Regions from separate parts of the Arthrobacter sp. YAF16 genome, predicted to be linked through region 1. Evidence: riboswitches for the same ligand, from Rfam matches in the RefSeq annotation. Region 1 holds a riboswitch; each other region holds the start of a gene.
The links. Region 1 has a riboswitch for thiamine pyrophosphate ahead of AB4Y91_RS06090 (bifunctional hydroxymethylpyrimidine kinase/phosphomethylpyrimidine kinase). Riboswitches for the same ligand answer to the same signal wherever they lie in the genome.
Positions count from the first base shown of each region.

Region 1 (2,191 bases):
ACCCGCCAGGCCGCGCTCGACGCCGCCGTGGAACTCGCTTCGTCGGAGGAGGCAGCGGGTCGTCCCGCGGCCGTGCTGACCTTCGGCGGCGAACAGGTTGCCTTGCCCTTCGTCGAGCACGCCGAGGAAACCCCGCAGCCCGCGCTGACCCTGGACCTGCTGACCGAAGCGTTCGCCCACCTGGGCGACGCCGAGACCGGCAAGCCAGCCGCCGCGGCTCCGGTTGCCGAGTCGCCCGCAGCCGAGGTTCCCACGGCCGAGCACGCGGCGGAGCACGCTGCGCCTGCAGCTGCAGCGCCGTCCCGCGCCACCCGGGGCCGCGGCCGCGCCAGGACGGCGCGGATCCAGCCGCCGAGTGTACGTACCGCCGAGGCCGAGGCCCCGGCCCCGGCTCGCCAGGAAGCTGCGAAGGCCCCCGCGGCCCAGGCGCCGGCCCGCCAGGAAGCCCGCAAGGCTCCTGCGGCCCAGGCCCCGGTACGCCAGGAAGCCCGCAAGGCCCCTGCGGCCCAGGCCCAGGCCCCGGACACCACCGGACCCCGACGGGTGCGCCGGAACCGGAGCGCCAGCCGAGCCCAGGGCGCCGCCAACGAGACGTCCGTGCAGCAGCGCGAGACCGCTCCGTCGGTTGAGGCCGTCTCGGTCCATGAGGCCAAGGCCCCGGAGCCGGCGAAGGTGGCCGCCAAGCCCGCCGCCAACGAGCCGATCATCCTCGGCGTCGGCGTCCCGGCGTCGGAGCTCTAGGACCAAGCAGGCACCACCACTCGCGGGTTCCGTCCGGGATCGACGTAACATCACGTCGACCCCGGACGGAACCCGCGAGTGCGTTAAGGGGACGGGCTGAAATTTAGCGGGGTTGCCGGCGAGGAACGCTAGGCTGGGGGACTGACACGGGGTGCCGCGCATCGAGCCGGCTGAGATCCAGACCCGTTGAACCTGTCCGGTTAGCACCGGCGAAGGGATGTCTCTTGTCTTCAACAACCCAGCCTGCATCTAGCCGAACCTCAGCCTTCCTGCAGTCCGTCTTCCCGGAGCCCGACGGCGGGGCCTCAACGCCGCCGCGGATTCCGCGGGTGCTGGCCATCGCGGGCTCGGACCCCTCCGGCGGTGCCGGCATCCAGGCCGACCTGAAGAGCATTGCCGCGAACGGCGGCTACGGGATGGCTGCCATCACAGCCCTGACCGCCCAGAACACCCAGGGCGTCCGGTCGGTGCATGTACCGCCGGCAGCGTTCCTGACCGCCCAGCTGGAGGCCATCAGCGACGACATCACCATCGACGCCGTCAAGATCGGTATGCTCGGCGACGACTCGGTGATCGACGCCGTCCGGGCCTGGCTCGAAAAGGTGCGCCCCGGCGTCGTGGTCCTGGACCCGGTGATGGTGGCGACGAGCGGCGACCGGCTGCTCCAGGAATCGGCCGAAACCGCGCTGCGGGCTCTCCTGCCACTGGCGGACCTCATCACACCGAACCTGGCCGAGCTGGGCATGCTGCTGGGGGAGCCGCCCGCCGCGGACTGGGCCAGTGCGCTGGAACAGGGCAAGCGGCTCGCGGCCCTGGCCGGCACCACGGTTCTGGTCAAGGGAGGCCACCTGCCGGCCGGCGGAGCCCAGAGCGACGGCGCCCAGAACGACGGCGGTTGCCCGGACGCGCTCGTCAACACCGGGGGAGTGCTCGGCCAGCAGACGGTGGTGGTGCCGGGCGAGCGGATCGACACCCGCAACAGCCACGGCACCGGCTGCTCGCTGTCCTCGGCTCTGGCCACGGTCCAGGCCCGGACGGGGGACTGGGAGGCAGCGCTGCGGGAGGTCAAGCCGTGGCTGCTGGGTGCGTTGCGGGAAGCCGGACGCCTGGAGGTCGGATCCGGCAACGGCCCCGTGCACCACTTCCACCACCTGCAGCACGCTGCGGCACCCCAGCTTCCTGCCGAGGGCGAGTTCGCCACGCTGCTGGCAGGGCACGCGGCGGACGGGCTGGACGCGATCTACGGCCTGGACTTCATTCGGGGGCTCGCGGACGGTACCTTGCCGGAACCCGAGTTCGCCTACTACCTCGGCCAGGACGCCCTGTACCTCAACGGCTACTCCCGGGTGCTGTCCCGCGCGGCGGCCCTGGCGCCGTCGGAAGCCGAACAACTCTTCTGGTCCCGCTCGGCGCAGCAGTGCCTCGAAGTCGAATCCGAACTGCACCGGAA
Region 1 covers NZ_JBFRDC010000001.1:1,302,532-1,304,722, forward strand. Annotated here, with positions in the region: gene AB4Y91_RS06085 (Rne/Rng family ribonuclease) at 1-741, shown strand, start outside; TPP riboswitch at 879-976, shown strand; gene AB4Y91_RS06090 (bifunctional hydroxymethylpyrimidine kinase/phosphomethylpyrimidine kinase) at 1,011-2,191, shown strand, end outside.

Region 2 (2,191 bases), 510 kb from region 1:
ATCGCGCAGAAGCTGGTACACGCCGCCGGCAGAGACGGCGCCAGCCTCGGAGGGCGCATCCTCCCGCTGGGTTGCGCCGATCACGACCGTGCCGTCCTCCCGCGGGACGATGTAGACCGGAACCCCGCGGACCAGGCCCCGCACGGTCGAGCGCAGCAGTGGCCGGAGCCGTGCCGGGATCCGGAGCCGCAGGATGTCCCCGTAGACCGGACGCAGCGGCAGGGACAGTCCCCCGGGCAGGCCCTGCAGTTCCGCCGCGGCCAGGCCGTTGGCTACGACCGTCTCGCCGGCGCGGAGTTCTCCGCCGCCCTCGAAACGGATGCCGGCGACGCGGCCGCCCTGCCAGAGCAGCCCGGCCGCGCGGCGGGGCACGGCCGTGAACCGGCTGTCGGTGGCCAGCAGTGACCGAATCCTGGCCAGCAGCCGGCGCGGATCCACCTGGTGGTCGGCCGGGATGTCGAAGGCGCAGGAGATACCGGGGCTGAGCAACGGTTCGCGGCTGCGTGCTTCACGGACGGTCAGCGGCTCCACGGCCAGGCCGCAGGCCTGCTGCGCGGCCCGCAGGTCGGCGAGCGCCCGGCGGTCGGCCGCGTCCGCGCCGACGGCGAGGGTCGGCGTCGTGAGATATCCGGTGCCGCCGCCGTCAGTGCTGCCGCCGGCCAGGCCGGCGGCGAACTGCGGCCACAGCCCTGAGGCTTCCAGCATCAGGGCAAGGAGCTCCTCCTCCTGGTAGTGGAGTTCACTCACGGGCGCCAGCATGCCGGCGGCAGCCCAGCTGGCGCCGGTGCCGGGGGCGTCGTCGACCAGCGCGACGGTACGGCCCGAACGGCGGGCCTCCCAGGCGATGCCGTGGCCGATCACTCCCCCGCCGATCACGACGACGTCGTAATAATCCGAGGATGGGCCCGGTGGTGTGGCGGGTGGTGCGACGGATACGTCCATGGGTTCCTTCCCTACGCCGGTACTAGCCGGATCAGGTCAAGCGGTCGGCTCTGACGCCCTCTCAGCCCGTCGGCCGTCTGGCGGCCCGCGCGGGCTCCCGCGGTATGCGCCCAGTTTAGAGGAACTAGGCTTGGGGCATGAGCCAGGATGTCCACACCACCGCCCGCCTGTACCTGTGCACCGATGCCCGGAAGGAGCGCGGTGACTTCGAGGACTTCGTTGACGCTGCCTTTTCCGGCGGCGTCGACATCATCCAGTTGCGGGACAAGTCGCTGGAGGCGGCCGAGGAGCTTGAGCTGCTGGAGGTCCTGCACTCCGTGGCGCGGCGGCACGGCCGGCTCTGGGCGGTGAACGACCGTGCCGACCTGGCCTCACTGGCAGGGGCGCCGGTGTTCCACATTGGGCAAAAGGACATCCCGTTTGCCGCTGCCCGGGATTTCCTGGGCAAGGGCACCGTGATCGGCATGTCCACGCACACGCCGGAACAGGTGGATGCGGCCATCGCGGCGTCCCCGGGCCGGGGCGGGCTGGACTACTTCTGCGTGGGCCCGGTCTGGGCCACCCCCACCAAGCCTGGCCGCGCCGCCGTCGGGCTGGACCTGGTGCGCTACGCCGCCGCGGCGATCGGCCGGGCCGAGGCCGCCGATGTCGGGAAAGTCGCCGGGGTGGTGCCGTGGTTCGCGATCGGCGGCATCGACCTGGGCAACGTGGCGCAGGTGGTCGACGCCGGAGCCAGAAGGATTGTGGTGGTCCGGGCGATTACCGAGGCCGCTGATCCTGCCGGGGCCGCGCGTGCCCTGCTCGCCGCGCTCGACGCCGGGGCGGACGCCGACGCCGACGTCCACAGCGGCGCCGCGGACAACTAGCCGGCTAGTCCCAGCTCTGACATCCGACGGGAATGGGCGGCGGCAAGCTCGGCGGTCAGGGCGCGGGCGAGTTCACCGGCCCGGTCCTCGTCCGTGCCGGTCAGGCCGCCGAGGAAGGCGTGCTCCACGCTGACCCGCTGGGCCTGGGTAAGCGCTTCGCCGAGCAACCGCCGAGCCCACAGGGCCAGCCGGGACGCCAGCCGCGGATCGTCGGCGAGCGCGGCCTTGAGCCGGTCCCGCAGCACAACCGTCGCGTCCCCGGCCGCCTGGACCAGTTCGATCAGCCCGGCCGTCCCGGCGTCGACATAGCCCGAAATGGACCGGTAAAAGTCCGCGGAGACCGTGTCGATCACGTAGGCCTTCATGAGCGACTCGTGCCAGTC
Region 2 covers NZ_JBFRDC010000001.1:788,811-791,001, reverse strand. Annotated here, with positions in the region: gene thiO (glycine oxidase ThiO) at 1-942, opposite strand, end outside; TPP riboswitch at 933-1,053, opposite strand; gene thiE (thiamine phosphate synthase) at 1,080-1,808, shown strand; gene AB4Y91_RS03775 (ferritin-like fold-containing protein) at 1,805-2,191, opposite strand, start outside.
Region 2: another riboswitch for thiamine pyrophosphate. It lies ahead of thiO (glycine oxidase ThiO); the one in region 1 lies ahead of AB4Y91_RS06090 (bifunctional hydroxymethylpyrimidine kinase/phosphomethylpyrimidine kinase).

Region 3 (2,191 bases), 1.3 Mb from region 1:
CGACAGCACCACCTGGGTCTCCGGGTCCTGCTGCATCAGCCCGGCCCGCCCGCGCCGGGCCCTGGGCGGGGCTCCGTCGATCAGCAGGCTGCCGGTCTCATCGGAGTCCTCGGCATCAGCGGAAGCAGCAGCGGACGCGGCTGCCGCAGTGCTGTCCCCCAGCACACCGGCCAGGGCGTGCAACAGCGTGGACTTGCCGGCGCCGGACGGGCCCAGCAACAGCACGCGCTCGCCCGGGCGGATGTCCAGGTCCAGGCCGCTCACGGCGGCCCGGGCCCGGCCGGCGTGCCGCCAGCCCCAGCCGCGGGCGCTGACCGCGGCCGGGCGTACGTCGTCGACAGACCTCATGCGTGTGCGGGCATCAGGAGAAGACGGGTTCCGATGCCGCCTTGCGGGACCCGAACGAGGCCAGCACCCCGGTCTTGGCCAGGCCGCGGGTGGCGAGCCAGGACAGTCCCCCGGCAATCACCGCTCCGGAGATGGCGCAGAAGACGATGTAGGCGAGCTTGTCACCGGTTTCGTACGCGATGTTCCAGCCCCAGGGCAGGAAGGAGTCGTTCAGGCCGCAGAACAGGCCCGCGCCGGCACCGGCCAGCAGGGACACCGGAAGGTTGAACTTCTTGTACAGGAACGCGGCAAAGATGAGTTCGGCGCCCAGGCCCTGCAGGATGCCGGAGATCAGCACGGTGGTGCCGTACTGCGAGCCCATGATCAGCTCGCCGGTGGCGGCCACCGCTTCGCAGAACAGCGCCGCCCCGGGCTTGCGGATAACGAGCATGCCCAGCACCGCCGGGATCATCCAGCCGCCGGCGTAGAGCCCGGTCAGCGGCGGGTAGACCGCGTTGAGCGGGACGGAAACAAGGTTGGAACCCTGGGACCAGGCCCAGAAAATCACACCGCCGGCAACAGCGATCAACGCGGCCACCACAATGTCGACCACGCGCCAGCTGTATTTGCCGGTGGTCAGTGTCTGCTTCGCAGAAATGTCAGTCATATCGTCCTCCTGAGGAACAGGAGGGGAGGGTGCTCCGGCGGCACCGCGGCCTTCGCCACGGGTGCCGGGCACCCTGAGAACTCGACTCCCTTGCGCCGGTACTAACCGGATCAGGTTCGAGGGTCTGCGGCTGTCCGCACTCTCAGCGCCCACCTACGGTTACCTTGGATTTCTCCAGTGATGCCCGACGGCGGCGCTCCCCTGTCGTATCTAAATCGCCCTTGTGGGCTGGCTCAGTTTACACCCGGCGGCACTCCCAAGTGACTCGCAGTCGTTGTCGTTTTGAGGGCTCATAACGGCAACAACTGCGAGTCAGTTGGGCTTGCGCGGCGGCGGCCACCTAACGGAAGCTGAGTCCCATGACCGACGCACCAGTGCCTTCCCCCGAGTACGACCCGGACTCCGCGGAACCACAGCCGCCGGGATCCCTGGCCGCGCTCATCGGCCGCATCCTGGCCGAAATCGACGAACTGCAGTTCCGGTCCTTCAGCAAGGACGACGCGCTGGACCTGGGCCTCCTCCTGGTCCAACTCGGCCGCCAGCGCTCCTACCCGATCGCCATCGACATCAGCAAGGGCGATCAGGTCCTCTTCCACGCCGCACTGGAGGGCGCCACCCCGGACAATGAGCGCTGGATCAAGGCCAAACAGCGCACCGCGGTGCGGTATGAAGTCCCGTCGCTGCTGGTGGGCCTGCGGGCGCGTGCTGCCGGTCAGAGGATCGAGGACAACGCCTGGTTCGACCAGCGGGAGTTTGCAGCCCACGGCGGCTCGTTCCCCATCTACCTGCGCGGAACCGGGGTGGTAGGCACCGTCACGGTGTCGGGGCTGCCGCAGAAGGACGACCACGAGCTGGTGGTCGAGGCACTGACCGAAATCCTCGGCCGCCCGGGGACGCTAGGCTAGGGGAAGCCCTGTTTCCTCCCGCAAGGAGTACGAAGTATGAACATCTTCATCAAACTGCTTGGCACCGGCGTCAGCCTCCTCGCCGGCTTCGTCGGCACCAAGGTAGTCGACACCGTCTGGGAAAAGACCACCGGCAACAAACCGCCCAAGGGCCACGACGACGACGTCCCCACCACCCTGCGCCAGGCCCTGACCTTCGCCCTCATTTCGGCCTCGGTCAGCGCCATCATCCAGGTCCTCGCCAACCGCGGCACGCAGCGGGCGATCACCCGCTTCGCCAAGACCCAGGACC
Region 3 covers NZ_JBFRDC010000001.1:40,290-42,480, reverse strand. Annotated here, with positions in the region: gene AB4Y91_RS00190 (ABC transporter ATP-binding protein) at 1-348, opposite strand, end outside; gene AB4Y91_RS00185 (ECF transporter S component) at 362-994, opposite strand; TPP riboswitch at 1,064-1,207, opposite strand; gene AB4Y91_RS00180 (heme-degrading domain-containing protein) at 1,354-1,899, shown strand; gene AB4Y91_RS00175 (DUF4235 domain-containing protein) at 1,936-2,191, shown strand, end outside.
Region 3: another riboswitch for thiamine pyrophosphate. It lies ahead of AB4Y91_RS00185 (ECF transporter S component); the one in region 1 lies ahead of AB4Y91_RS06090 (bifunctional hydroxymethylpyrimidine kinase/phosphomethylpyrimidine kinase).